DNA from 4 places in the Micromonospora sp. NPDC002389 genome. Region 4 is predicted to be linked to each of the others. Evidence: riboswitches for the same ligand, from Rfam matches in the RefSeq annotation. Region 4 holds a riboswitch; each other region holds the start of a gene.
The links. A riboswitch is a leader RNA that binds a small molecule or an ion and turns the genes downstream of it on or off. The one in region 4 is predicted to bind cobalamin.
Positions count from the first base shown of each region.

Region 1 (3,358 bases), on a different contig from region 4:
TGGGTCGATCCGGTCCCGGTCATGACGCCCCCTTCCGTGGTCGTGGTCATGGCCGCCGTTCGCTCGGAGACACTTGGTGAACTTCCGATCATCATAGTGAACATTTGTGCACCAGTCGACTCAGGGGCCGCTCCGAGGGCCTCAGCCGAAACGACTCGGCCCAGGAGGCGCACTCAGCCGTCGGCCGGAACGGGGTCCTGGATCGCGGTGCCGGAGTACAGCCGGTCGATGGTGTCCCACCAGCGTCGGAGGCCGTCGCGACCCATCGGATCGGTGCCGAGCACGTCGGTGATGCGGTCGCGCAGCAGGATGATGGACAGCTCATGGGCGAGCAGCACGACCGCGAGCTGTGCCCGGTCCACGTCCCGGGCGACCGCGCCCGCGTCGGCCATCCGGTTCATCAGCGAGTCGGCGAACCCCTGCAACATCCGGTACGCCTCGACCGAGCGCGACGTGGTGCCGACGAGCAGGTGCGCGAGATACCGGGTGGCCGCCGGAGAGGACAGCGCGTCGGCCGACGCGAGGAAACCGTCGGGCGGACCGGAACCGGCCGTCTCGGCGAGCGCCTCCAGCGCGTTACCCAGCACGCCCAGCACGTGCGCGTCGACGGCGGCGACCAGGCCCTCCCGCGACCCGTAGTGCTTGATGATGAGCGACTGCGAGACTCCCGCGCGCTCCGCCACCTGCTTGAGCGACGCCGCCGTCGGCCACTGCTCGCCGAAGAGCTCCAGAGCGGTATCCCGAATGATCGCCTTCGCGGTGCGATCCTCGGGTGCATACATGTTCACCACGGTAGCAACCCGGAGCATCGTCAGGCCGGGCCGGCAGTGCCACCGGCGTCAGCTGAGCGCCTCGGCCATTCGTCGCACTCCTTCGGTGACCAGCTCCGGGGTGGTGCCGAGGTTGAACCGCGCGTGTCCCGCGCCGCCGGTGCCGAAGACCGGGCCGGGACTGAGCGCCACCCGTCCGCGATCGAGGAAGGTCGCGGCGGGGTCGTCGCCGAGGCCGAGGGCGCGGCAGTCGAGCCAGGCCAGATAGGTGCCCTCGCCGGGCCGGTACCGCACCGCCGGGAGGTGGTCGGCCAGCAGCCGGGTGAACAGGCGACGGTTCTCGTCGAGATCGGCCAGGAGGGCGTCGAGCCATCCGACGCCGTCCCGCAGGGCGGCGACGTGGGCCAGCACACCGACGTGGCTGGGGCTCTCGTTGACCCAGGCGGGGATGCGGGCGAGATCGTCGACTGCCGTGGGTCCGGCGACGGCGACGGCGGCCTTGAGACCGGCGAGGTTCCACGCCTTGGAGGCGGAGATGACCGAGAAGCCGTTCTCGGCGCCCGGCACGCTCAGGTACGGCGTGAATCTCGCCCCCGGCAGCACCAGCGGCGCATGGATCTCGTCGACCACGACGCGGACACCATGCCGGCCCGCCAGCGCGGCGACCTCGGCGAGTTCGTCGGCGGTGTGCACCGTGCCGGTCGGGTTGTGCGGGCTGCACAGCAGGTACGCGGGCCGGGAGCCACGACGTGCCGCGCGCCGGAACGCCTCGTCCAGGACCGCCATGTCGAGCCGACCGTCCTCGCCGAGCGGGGCCTCCTCGATGGGTCGACCGGTGCGCCCCACGACCTGGTAGAACGGCGCGTAGACCGGGCAGTTGACCACGACGGCGTCGGTCGGGCCACAGATCACGTCGAGGACCTCGACGATGCCGCTCATCACGTCCGGGACCATCGTGGTGCGTTGTACCGCGATGCCGTCGAAGTCCCACCGGTCGCGGGCGAAGGCGGCCAGCGCCTCGGCGTAGTCGGTGCCGGCGGGGTAGCCCGTGTCGCCGCGCCGGACGGCCTCGGTGATCGCGTCGACGACCGGCCCGGCCAGCGGCGCGTCCATCTCCGCCACGAACATCGGCAGCACGTCGCTCGGGTAGGCGCGCCACTTCTCGCTCGTCCGCTTTCGGAGCTGTTCCAGGGTGAGCTGCCGCAGGGGTGTGGTCTCGGAGGTCACGACAGCGAGACTAGTGACTCGATCTTCCGGCAACGCCGACGGACGACGGTGTCCGGTAGGGTGCTCGGCGGCACGAACTGTTGCGAGGTGCCCCACCCGTGGTGGGGAGAATCGGGAAGCCGGTGAGAATCCGGCACGGGCCCGCCGCGGTGACCGGGGAGCTGCCGCCCACGCGCGTCACGCGCAGCCACTGGCCCGCACGGGCTGGGAAGGCGGGCGGTGAGGTGACGATCCGGAAGTCCGAAGACCGGCCTCGCGCCTGGTTGCCCTGCGCCGTGGCCAGGGCCTGGAGCGCAGCGGGAGCCTGCCCATGATCAACGAAGTGTACGAGGTCATCCACGCCCGTCGGGACGTACGCGGTCAGTTCACCGGCGCGCCGATCCCGGCCGAGGTCCTCGATCGGGTGCTGGCCGCCGCGCACGCCGCGCCCAGCGTCGGTCTGTCGCAGCCGTGGGACTTCATCCTGGTCAGCGATCCCGCGCTGCGGGCGGAGTTCCACCGCCACGTGCAGCAGGAGCGGGACGTCTTCGCCGCGACCCTGAACGGGGAGGAGGCGCGCCGGTTCTGCCGGATCAAGATCGACGGGGTGCTGGAGTCGACCCTGTCGGTCGTGGTGACGTACGACCCGGACCGGGGATCCCCGGCGGTGCTGGGTCGGCACGCCATCGCCGACGCCGGCCTGTACTCGGTGTGCCTGGCCATCCAGAACCTGTGGCTGGCGGCCACGGCCGAGCGGCTCGGCGTGGGCTGGGTGTCGTTCTACCGGGAGCCGTTCGTGCAGGAGCTGTTGCGGATCCCGGCGGGTGTCCGCCCGGTGGCCTGGCTGTGCCTGGGTCCGGTCACCCACCTGGAGCAGGTGCCGGACCTGGAGCGACACGGCTGGCGGCAGCGCCGTCCCTGGCGGGCAGCGGTGCACCGGGACCGCTGGGAGCCTTCGGGCCACTGACCCCGACGGCGCGAGGGTGCGTCAGCCGGGGGCGAGGAGGCAGAACTCGTTGCCCTCCGGGTCGGCCAGGACCGTCCACGGCAGATCGTCGCGGCCCACGTCCACGGTGGTGGCACCGAGAGCCCGCAGCCTGGCCGCCTCGGCCTGCGGGTCGTCACCGGGGTACGGGCGGACGTCGAGGTGGACCCGGTTCCACCCGGTCTTCACGTCGGGCGTACGCAGGAACTGCAGGTACGGACCCACGTCCGCAGCGGAGCGCAGCACCGCCGCACGGTCGGTCACCTCGTGCAGACGCCAGTCCGTGGCGGTGCTCCAGAAGTCGGCCATGGCGCGCGGGTCCGCGCAGTCGACCACGACGGCGGCGACCGGTCCGATGTCCCGGTGCGGCGGGCGGGGGTCCAGGACGCAGAACTCG
Region 1 covers NZ_JBEOWP010000019.1:10,073-13,430, forward strand. Annotated here, with positions in the region: gene ABT008_RS26825 (TetR/AcrR family transcriptional regulator) at 174-782, opposite strand; gene ABT008_RS26830 (MalY/PatB family protein) at 840-1,997, opposite strand; cobalamin riboswitch at 2,066-2,267, shown strand; gene bluB (5,6-dimethylbenzimidazole synthase) at 2,308-2,943, shown strand; gene ABT008_RS26840 (VOC family protein) at 2,965-3,358, opposite strand, start outside.
Region 1: another riboswitch for cobalamin. It lies ahead of bluB (5,6-dimethylbenzimidazole synthase); the one in region 4 lies ahead of ABT008_RS29430 (ABC transporter substrate-binding protein).

Region 2 (3,358 bases), on a different contig from region 4:
CCAACAGCGGCGGGTCGCTGCTCACGCGAGCGCCACCAGCAGCCGGGTGGCCAGCACCACCGCCGCCAACAGCAGCACGGTGACCGCCAGGAACGCCGCCGACGGCCGGCGGACCTCGGTGCGTACCGCCAACGAGCCGGTGTAACCGCGCAGCGCCAACCCCTCCTCCCAGCGCCGGGCCAGCGAGAACGCCCGGACGAAGACCGCGCCCGCCTGCCCGGCCAGCGACCGGTAGGTGCTGGCCCAGGTCCGGTACCCCAGCCGGGCCGCCTGGGCCTGCCGCACCGCGTGCACGCTCTCCAACAGCAGGAACAACATCCGATAGATCAGCGCGGCCACCTCGGTGACCGCGCTGGGCACCCCGAGACGCTGCAGTCGGGGCAGCACGTCGGCGAGCGGCGTGGTGGCGGCGAACAGCAGCAGGCAGAGCAGCGCGGCGCAGGCCCGACCGGCGGTCGCGGCGGCCGTCACCAGCCCCTCCGGCGCCCACCGCACGCGCGTCGGACCGGAGACCGCCACCAGCATCGGCACCGAGCCGGTCAGGATGAACAACAGCGGGGTCCGGGCCGCCCGGACCAGCAGGCGCGGCGGCAGCGCCGCCGGCCCGAGCAACGCCGCCGCCGCGGTCAGGCCCACCACCAGGGCACCCGGCCACGGTGGCAGGAGCAACGCGCAGCCCAACAGCCCCAGGGCCAACAGGGCCTTCTCCGCCGGGTGGCGGCGTCGCCAGGGGCTGGCGTACGCCGCCACGTCCAACGCGAGCACTAGTCGGTGGTCTTCTCCCCGGTCGCGGTCTGCTCGCCACGCAGCCGCTGCCGGGTCCGGGCGACCCCGAAGTAGTAGCCGAGGAACCCGGCGCCGAGGGCGGCCTGGAGCGCGAACAACGCCGACTCGATCTCACCCGACGGCGGCTCGTAGATCGAGCTGAACCACGGCTCGTAGTCGGGGTGGTCGTTGACGATCGCCTCCTCGGCGAGGGCATCCGCCCCGGCGAACGGCTCCTCGCCGCTGCCGAGACCCAGCACCAGCGGCGCCACCGCCAACGCCACCACGGCGAGCAGCAACAACAGGTTGGTCCGGCCGAACGACTTCACGCCACCGCTCCCTCGGTCGTCGGGGCCGGACGGCGCAGAATGCCGAGCCGGCGGAGTTCCTGCGGGCTCACCCGGACCAGCAACCGCACCACCAGGACGGTGAGCAGGCCCTCGCTGATCGCCAGCGGGATCTGGGTGACCGCGAAGATGGAACCGAACTTGGCCAGCGCGCCGACGAAGCCCGAATCCGGGTCCGGGAAGGCCAGCGCGAGCTGGGCGCTGGTCACGCAGTAGGTCGCCAGGTCGGCCAGGGCCGCGGCGAAGAACACCGAGATGCCGAGGCCGCCACCGAGCCGGCGGATCAGCGCGTACACGCCGAAGGCCACCCAGGGGCCGACGATGGCCATCGAGAAGACGTTCGCGCCGAGCGTGCTCAACCCGCCGTGAGCCAGCAGCAGTGCCTGGAACAGCAGCACGATCGTGCCGAGCACACTCATCACGGGGGCTCGGAACAGGATCGCACCGAGACCCACACCGGTCGGATGAGAACAGGACCCGGTCACCGAAGGGATCTTCAGCGCCGACAGGACGAAGGTGAACGCCCCGGCCGCGCCGAGCAACAGCTTCGCGTCGGGGTTCGCGCGGACCTGCTGGACCAGGTTGCGCGCACCGTGGATGACGAACGGTGTCGAGACCGCGAACCATGCCGCCGCCTGCACCGGTGGTAGGTAGCCCTCAGCGATGTGCATGAGTCGACCTCCCCTTCCAACACCTCGTGGACGAGATCACACGTCGGGGTCGGTCTCCTGGCTCCCGGATCGTCGCGTACTCCGGCCTTCCCAGGTCCTCCACGGACCCAGTGGCGTACAAGTCGGAGTGAACTCCCCGGTCACAGTGGCGAGGGCCGCGCCGGTCTCACACCGGCTTCCCATTACCGCGACGGCGAGACGTTATCCGTTCCGCGCACCGGCGCACAAGACTCATCGATGCCCCAGCGGCCGGACGCGGTCGAAGAGTGCCGTTTGTCACGACGATTCCCGGGTAGGTCACCGCCCGGTCAGGTGGGGCGCCGGCTCCACGTACACCGGCAGGTGATGCCCGGCCCTGGCGCAGAAGAGGGCGACCTCGTACGCCATGTCCCCCACCTCGGCCGAGCCGTCGATACCGACGGTGAGGATCGCCCCGTTGCCGGTGGTGGCGTGGAACAGGAACGCCCGCGACATCTGCACCACCACCTGGTGCAGCTCACCCTCACCGCACAATCGTGCGGCAGCCAGACCCAACGCCTGGAGACCACAGACCACACTGGACAGTTGCTCGGCGATCTCCTCGTCGATGCCCCGCGAGGCCCCCAGCATGATGCCGTCCGGGGAGAGCACCACCGCGAACTTGGCACCGGGCACGCGATCCACGATGTCGTCCAGCGCGGCGCTGAGGTTCTCGGCGGTGACCAGGGCATGGGTCATAAGGGCGCTGTCCTCTCGTCGAAACTCCTACGTTCGTACCAGAGAAGACGCGGCCTCAGGGGGCTGACACTCCCCCGGATCCGGTTCCCTGATCCCCCTAACGTACGACGACGCTGGTCACCCTAATCGGACGGGTCGGACGTCACGGTCACACCGGGAATCGCTCCTCTGACCGACGGTGATTCCCGCTCAGGACGACGGCACCGGGCCACGCAACCCCACCAGGCCGGGCACCGCGGCACGGCCGAGTTCGGCACCGCTGGCCGGGTCGAGCCATCTCAGCGCATCCCGCCCACCCACATAGAGACGACCGCTCTCCGGGCCGAGGAGGAGACCGGTGACGGGAGCGTCGACCGGCCGTTCGGCGACGACCCGCAGACCGGCGGCATCCACGGTACGCACCACACCGGCCCCGCCGAGGAACAGTCGATCGTCGTCCGCCGTCGCGTACGCCGGGCCGGACGCGACGGGCACGGCGGCGGTGCGGCGTACCGTCAGCTCGTCGGTGGAGATCTCGGCGACGGTGCCGGAGGTCAGGTCGGCGACGTGCAGCCGGGAGCCGTCCGGGGCGATCGCCATGACGTGCCCGTCTGCCGGCCCCTCCCCGAACGGGTGCGGCAGGTCCACGCAGTACGCCCACCGCTCGTACAGGTGCAGTGTGTGCACGAAGGCGTGGACGTCACGGCCCGGCCGCCCGCTGATCCGGTCCCGGGTATGCCGGTGATCGGGCTGGTGGGTGTAGAGCGTGTACAGGACTCGACGGTCCGGGGCGAGCACGGCCTGCCGCCCGTCGCCGCGCATCTCCTCCTCCGCGCCCGCCGGGATCGCCTGCTTGAGGCGGGTCTGCAACGGGCCCGC
Region 2 covers NZ_JBEOWP010000010.1:43,541-46,898, reverse strand. Annotated here, with positions in the region: gene ABT008_RS19970 (energy-coupling factor ABC transporter ATP-binding protein) at 1-25, opposite strand, end outside; gene cbiQ (cobalt ECF transporter T component CbiQ) at 22-765, opposite strand; gene ABT008_RS19960 (energy-coupling factor ABC transporter substrate-binding protein) at 765-1,094, opposite strand; gene ABT008_RS19955 (energy-coupling factor ABC transporter permease) at 1,091-1,783, opposite strand; cobalamin riboswitch at 1,814-1,988, opposite strand; gene ABT008_RS19950 (roadblock/LC7 domain-containing protein) at 2,081-2,500, opposite strand; gene ABT008_RS19945 (YncE family protein) at 2,690-3,358, opposite strand, start outside.
Region 2: another riboswitch for cobalamin. It lies ahead of ABT008_RS19955 (energy-coupling factor ABC transporter permease); the one in region 4 lies ahead of ABT008_RS29430 (ABC transporter substrate-binding protein).

Region 3 (3,358 bases), on a different contig from region 4:
TCGGCGTAACCGGCCGCGTCGAGGCGACCGGCCCGGTGCGCGGCCCGGGCCCGGCGCAGCGCCTCGGTCTGCGGGAACGACCCGATGGTGGTGGTCGCCAGCGCGGGCAGCCCGAGGCGGCGGCGTTGGGCGTCGGCGCGCTGCGGGTACGGGCCGCGCCGGGTGTGCTCGGGCCGCAGCGCCTCCAGGCGGGCGCGGACCGCGTCGTCGCGCCACTGCGCCGGGACCGGCGGGGGCGCGGCGGGCAGCTCGCCCACCCCGTCGCGCAGCACCCGGCCGAGCGCGACCACCTCGTCGACCTTCTGCCGGGCGAACGCCAACCGTTCCCGCAGCCGAGGGTCGAGATCGGTCTCGGCGGCCAGGTCCACCGGCACGTGCAGCAGCGAGCAGGAGGTCGACACGGCGACGGTGTCGGCGAGCCCGGTGAGGGTGGCGCCGACGGCCGCGGCGGCCCGCAGGTTGGTCCGCCACACGTTGCGACCGTCGACCAGCCCGGCGACCACGGTCCGGCCCGGCAGCGCGCCGTGGCCGGCGAGCCGGTCCAGGTCACCGGGCCCGGCGACCAGGTCCAGACCGATCGCCTCGATCGGCGTGTCCAGCAGCGCGGGCAGCGCGTCGCCCAGTTCGCCGAAGTAGGCGGCGACGAACAGGCGGGGCCGGTGGGTCAGCCCGCCGAGCCGGGCGTACGCGGCACCGAGGGCGCGGATCTCGGCGTCGGACCGGTCGCCGACGTACGCCGGTTCGTCGAGCTGGACCCACGGCACCCCGACGTCGGCGAGCGCGGCCAGCAGGTCGGCGTAGACGTCAACCAGGTCCTCCAGCCGGTCGAACGGGCGGAACCCGTCCGGCGCGTCGGCCGTGGGCTTGGACAGCAGCAGCAGGGTCGCCGGACCGACCAGGACCGGGCGGGTGGTGATGCCGAGCGCCCGCGCCCGCCCGTACTCGGTCAGCGGCTTGTCGGCCCGGGCGGCGAAGACGGTGTCCGGGCCGATCTCGGGCACCAGGTAGTGGTAGTTGGTGTCGAACCACTTCGTCATCTCCAGCGGCGGCTCCTGCGCGGTGCCGCGCGCCATGGCGAAGTAGGTGTCCAGCTCCCCGAGGCCGAGCCGGCGGAACCGGTCGGGTACGGCGTCGACCGTGACGGCCGCGTCGAGCACGTGGTCGTAGAACGAGAACGTGTTGGACGGTACGGCGGACAGGCCGGCGTCGTGCAACGTACGCCAGGTCTGCTCACGCACCTGCGCGGCGGCGGCCCGCAGGGTCGGCTCGTCGATGCGGCCGGCCCAGTAGCCCTCGACCGCGGTCTTGAGTTCACGGCGCGGGCCGATGCGCGGGTAGCCGAGCACGGTGCTCGTGCCGAACGGAGTGGTCATGTCGCCAGGGTTCCCTTCCCTCGAGGTCCGGCGGTACGGCTCCGGAGGAGGGCTGGGGAGGGCACGGTGCGACGACCGACCTCGCCCTGGCCCTCCCGCGGGGCCGACGGCGGCGTGCGCGGTTGCGCACGCGGCACGGGCAGGTCTTCGGACTCGTGGGCGCGACCGGCTGGGCCGGTCCCCTACTGGCCGTCGCTTCCCGGACAGGTGTCCAGTGCGTGTGACGGCGGTCGTTCCCACTCACCGCTGCGGGGCAGTCCCGGATTCACACCGGGTTCCCTCTTACGACGCTCCGACCGGACGGCCGGGGCGAACCAGTACCGTCACGGATCCTAGCGTCCGGATCACGCGCGGCGACCGTCGCGCGGGTGTGATGTCCGCACCCCGACGGCGTGTCGAGCGGCGGGTGAACAACGACTCATCCGGCTTCCGCTGGCATGATCATGGTGTTAGTTTTTGCAAAGACTTGGCAAGAACAACGACTTTGCGTGGGAGTGCGGTGAGCGTCACCACCCTGCCGACGAGCCGGACGGACGTGCTCGGCATGGCGGCGCAGCGTCGCCGGACCGGCCTCTGGCTGCTCGCGCTGACCCTCGGCCTGGTCCTGACCGGGCTGGTCGCGGTCGGCGCCGGGGCGATCGGCATCCCCCCGCTCACGGTGGCCCGGATCATCGGGCACCACCTCGTCGGGGTACCGGGCGAGGTCACCTGGACCGGGCCGCAGCAGGCGATCGTCTGGCAGGTCCGGCTGCCCCGGGTCCTGCTCGGCATGCTGGTCGGCGCCGGGCTGGCGGTCTGCGGGGTGGCGTTGCAGGCCATGGTCCGCAACGTGCTCGCCGACCCGTACCTGCTCGGGATCAACTCCGGCGCCTCCAGCGGCGCGGCCGCCGCGATCCTGTTCGGTGCCGGTGCCGGCTTCGGCCAGTACGCGCTCTCCACCAGCGCGTTCGTCGGCGCGCTCGGCGCGTCGCTGCTGGTCTTCCTGATCGCGCGCAGCGGCGGCCGGGTCACCTCCATCCGGCTGCTGCTGGCCGGTGTCGCCGTCGGATACGCGCTGTACGCCACCACCAGCTTCCTGATCTTCGCCTCCGGATCCGCCGAGGGCGCCCGGTCGGTGATGTTCTGGCTCCTCGGGTCGCTGGGCCTGGCCCGCTGGAACGCCCTGCTGCTGATCGCCGCGGTGGTGCTGATCGGCACCATCGGCTATCTGACCGTCGTCGGGCGGCGACTCGACGTGCTGGCCATCGGCGACGAGACCGCGCACACCCTGGGCGTCTCGCCGGACCGGTTCCGGCTCCGGCTGCTGGTGCTGGTCTCGCTGAGCGTCGGCATCCTGGTCTCCGCCGCCGGCAGCATCGGCTTCGTCGGCCTGGTCGTGCCACACCTGGCCCGGCGCATCGTCGGCGCGCCGCACGTCCGCGTGGTGCCGGTGGCCGCGCTGCTCGGGGCGATCCTGCTGGTCTGGGCCGACGTGCTGGCCCGGGTGCTGCTGGCCCCGCAGGAGATCCCGATCGGCATCATCACCTCCCTGCTCGGCGCTCCCTTCCTGCTGGTCCTGATCCGCCGTCTGCACGCCTCCGGTGCCTGAACGCCCACCTGTCAAGGAGAACCGATGTTGAAGGCAACCCGCCTCGCCACCGCCGCCGCCTCCGCGTGCGTGCTGCTCGTCGCCGGGTGCGGCGGCGGCGCCGACGGGCCGGCCGAGGCCGGTCCCGGTTACCCGGTCACCGTGACCAACTGCGGCGTGGACGTCACCTTCGACGCCGCTCCGGAGCGGGTCGTGCTGCTCAAGAGCGCCGCCGTGCCGTACCTGCACGCGCTCGGCGTCCTGGACCGGGTCACCGCCCGCGCCGGGCAGTACCCGAAGGAGTACTACGACGCCCAGACCCAGGCCGGGCTGGACCGGATCCCGCTGCTGACCGACAAGACCGACACCAGCGGGCACCTGCAGATCTCCAAGGAGGTGGTGATCAGCCAGGAGCCCG
Region 3 covers NZ_JBEOWP010000008.1:29,863-33,220, reverse strand. Annotated here, with positions in the region: gene metE (5-methyltetrahydropteroyltriglutamate--homocysteine S-methyltransferase) at 1-1,373, opposite strand, end outside; cobalamin riboswitch at 1,495-1,707, opposite strand; gene ABT008_RS16835 (FecCD family ABC transporter permease) at 1,873-2,961, shown strand; gene ABT008_RS16830 (ABC transporter substrate-binding protein) at 2,986-3,358, shown strand, end outside.
Region 3: another riboswitch for cobalamin. It lies ahead of metE (5-methyltetrahydropteroyltriglutamate--homocysteine S-methyltransferase); the one in region 4 lies ahead of ABT008_RS29430 (ABC transporter substrate-binding protein).

Region 4 (3,358 bases):
CCCGGTGGGGGAGAGCCATCATCTGGCCAACACTTTTCCGCCCGAGATCTGGCACCGAGTCGTCGTAGTCGCCTGGCCGATGCTCGTGGAGGCCCAGCCCTTGGCAGCGCGATTTGGGTCCGATGCCGTGGGCCTGGCGCTTGAGCATGCCCTGCAAGGCCAACTGCGGCCGCTCGTGAACTCAGAGCGGCGTACATCGGACGGTGGCTGGCGGGACGTGATGTGGGAAGACAGCAGGTCGCGCGGTGCACGTATAGCTCACGAGGTCGTTGAGCTTGTCCAGGCGGTGCGCAAGGTCTGGGATGATGCGGCGTGTCAGCCTGCCGGAGGTATGGCGGCACCGCCTTCATGCCGAGTGGTCTTTCCCGGGGAACTCTTGTCGCAGAAAGCGGCCGAATCCCAAAGGCCGTGACGATCGCGAGGTCGTCAACGATTGCTGTTGTCACGGCGATCGGCTGCCACCGGTTGACGGAGCGAGCCAGCGGAACACCGACGAGTCGTGGAGCCATGCAGCGCCTGGTAGTCGCGGCTCCTCGCGGAGAGACCTCCAGCGTTGTGTCGCGAAGGTATCTCCGGTAGCGGTAACCCCACAACGTGGACTCTCACCATGATCTAGGCCACGGTGACGGTGCTGCCTGCTTTGGTTAGGGTGGCCTCGCCGTGGTGCTCGGGAAGCCGGTGTGAGACCGGTGCGGCCCTCGCCACTGTGATCGGGATGCTGGAGGCCACCGCAAGGTCACTGGGCGTATGCCTGGGAAGGCCGGTCGCCAGCGCACCACCCGTCAGCCAGGAGACCGGCCACGGCACCTGTACGACCCGTCCACGAGGTGCTGGAAGGTGGTCCCGCTATGCGGTTCCCTGCGTCCTGGCGCGTTGCCGCGCCGCTCTCCGTCGTACTCGTCCTGGTCGGTGGCTGCGCCACGACCGGTGACAGTGATCCGGCTGCCACGGCGTCCGCTGCCGGGCCTGTGGAGTTCACCAACTGCGGCGTACCGGTCGTGGTCCCGAGCCCTCCGGCGCGGGCGGTGACGATGAACCAGCCCGCCACCGAGATCATGCTGGCGCTCGGCCTGGAGGACCGGATGGCCGGCACCGCCTACCTCGACGACCAGGTGCTGCCCGAGTATGCCGCCGCGTACGCGAAGGTGCCGGTACTGGCCAAGGAGTACCCGTCGAAGGAGAAGTTGCTCGAACTGGAGCCTGACTTCGTCTACGGCTCCTTCGCGAGCGCGTTCGGCGACGAGGGGGCCGGTGACCGTGCCGAGTGGCAGAAGCTCGGTGTGGGCACGTACGTCTCCGCCGCCGGATGTCCGAAGGAGACGCGACCGGCGAAGCTGACGATCGACGACGTGTTCGCCGAGATCCGGGAGATCGCCGCGATCTTCGGCGTCGCGGAGCGGGCCGAGACGCTGATCGCCGACCAGAAGCAGCGCATCGCGGACGTGTCGGCGGATGCGAAGGGCACGCGGGTGCTGTGGTGGGACGGCGGCAACGACGCGCCCAGTGCCGGCGCCTGCTGCGGCGGCCCGGCCATGATCATGTCTGCGGCCGGGGTCACCAACATCTTCGACGACCTGACCGGCAGTTGGGCCGACACCAACTGGGAGGCCGTCGTCGAGCGCAACCCGGACGTGATCGTGCTCGTCGACGCGAGCTGGGACACCGCCGCCGCCAAGCAGGCGTTCCTCGAGAAGCACCCGGCGCTCAAGGACCTGCCCGCCGTCAAGGACAAGCGGTACGTCACCCTGGCCTTCTCCTCCACCTCGGCCGGTGTGCGGAACGTCCTCGCGGTGGAGGCACTGGCCCGGGGCGTCGGCGGGGTGAGCAGCTGACCACCGTCACCACCCGGCCGGCGCAGACTCCGGCGAAGCCGGTCCGAGCGGTGCGCATGGTGGCCGTGGTGGTCGTACTCGCGGTCGGCCTGGTGTTGTCGGTGGCCGCGGCGGTGACGGTGGGGCCGGCAGACCTGTCGCTGGGCACCGTGTGGCTGGTCATCACCAATCATCTCGGCCTGACGAGCGCCGACGTGCCGCTGCTGCGCGACCACATCGTGTGGGAGCTGCGGCTGCCGAGGGTGCTGGGCGCCGCCGTGGTCGGGGCCGGCCTCGCCGCCTGCGGGGCGGTCATGCAGACCGTCACCCGCAACCCGCTCGCCGACCCGTACCTGTTGGGTGTCTCCTCCGGGGCGTCGCTGGGTGCCGTCGCCGTCCTGGTCCTGGGCCTCGGCGCGGGTGCCGCGGCGCTCACCGGGGGCGCGTTCGTGGGGGCGCTCGCCGCGTTCGCCGTCGTGGTCGCCGCCGCCGGCCAGCGCGCGGTGCTGCGACCGACCCGGGTGGTGCTGGCCGGGGTCGCCGTCGCGCAGCTGTGCGCCGCGTTGACGACGTTCGTGATCATCTGGGCGGCCCACCCGCACGCGACCCAGACCATCACCTTCTGGCTGTCCGGCTCGCTCGCCCGCGTCGACTGGACCGCACTGGCGTGGGCGACGCCGCTGCTCGCGGTGGGGTTCGCCGTGATCCTCCGGTGTGCCCGCGCGCTCAACGCGTTCGCGTTCGGTGAGGAGGCCGCCGCCGCCCTCGGCGTGGACGTTCGGCGGGTCCGGTGGCTGCTGCTGGTCACCACGGCCCTGCTGACCGCCGTGCTGGTCTCGATAAGCGGCGCGATCGGGTTCGTCGGCCTGATCCTGCCGCACGCCGTGCGGCGGTTCACCGGCCCCGACCACCGCAGGCTGCTGCCGGTCGTCGTGCTCGCCGGAGCGATCTTCCTGATCTGGGTGGACACCGCGGCCAGGACCCTGTTCGACCCCCGTGAGCTACCGGTGGGCGTGCTGACCGCCCTGCTCGGGGTGCCCGCGTTCGTGCTACTGCTGCGCCGAGGGGACCGGAACACCTGATGCTGGACATCCACGACGTCTCGTGGTCGGTGCCGGCCGCTCGACTCCTCGACGGCGTCACCTGCTCGGCGCCGCGCGGCACCCTGGTCGGACTGCTCGGCCCCAACGGGTCCGGCAAGACCACCCTGCTGCGGGTCGTCGCCGGGTTGATCACCCCCCGATCCGGGACCGTGACCGTCGCGGGCGACGACGTGGCCGGGCTGCCGCGTGCCACCGTGGCGCGGCGGATGGCCCTGCTCGCCCAGTACGCCGAGACCGACCTCGATCTGACCGCCCTCGACGTGGTGTTGCTCGGCCGTACCCCGCACCGCCGTTCCCGCTGGTCGGACACCGACACCGACCGGGCCGCCGCCGCCGACGCGCTCGACCGCGTCGACATGACCGGGTACGCCCACCGCCGCTGGCAGACGCTCTCCGGCGGGGAACGCCAACGGGTCCAGCTCGCCCGGGCCCTGGCCCAGGAAC
Region 4 covers NZ_JBEOWP010000027.1:30,314-33,671, forward strand. Annotated here, with positions in the region: gene ABT008_RS29425 (hypothetical protein) at 1-412, shown strand, start outside; cobalamin riboswitch at 645-817, shown strand; gene ABT008_RS29430 (ABC transporter substrate-binding protein) at 849-1,832, shown strand; gene ABT008_RS29435 (iron chelate uptake ABC transporter family permease subunit) at 1,901-2,893, shown strand; gene ABT008_RS29440 (ABC transporter ATP-binding protein) at 2,893-3,358, shown strand, end outside.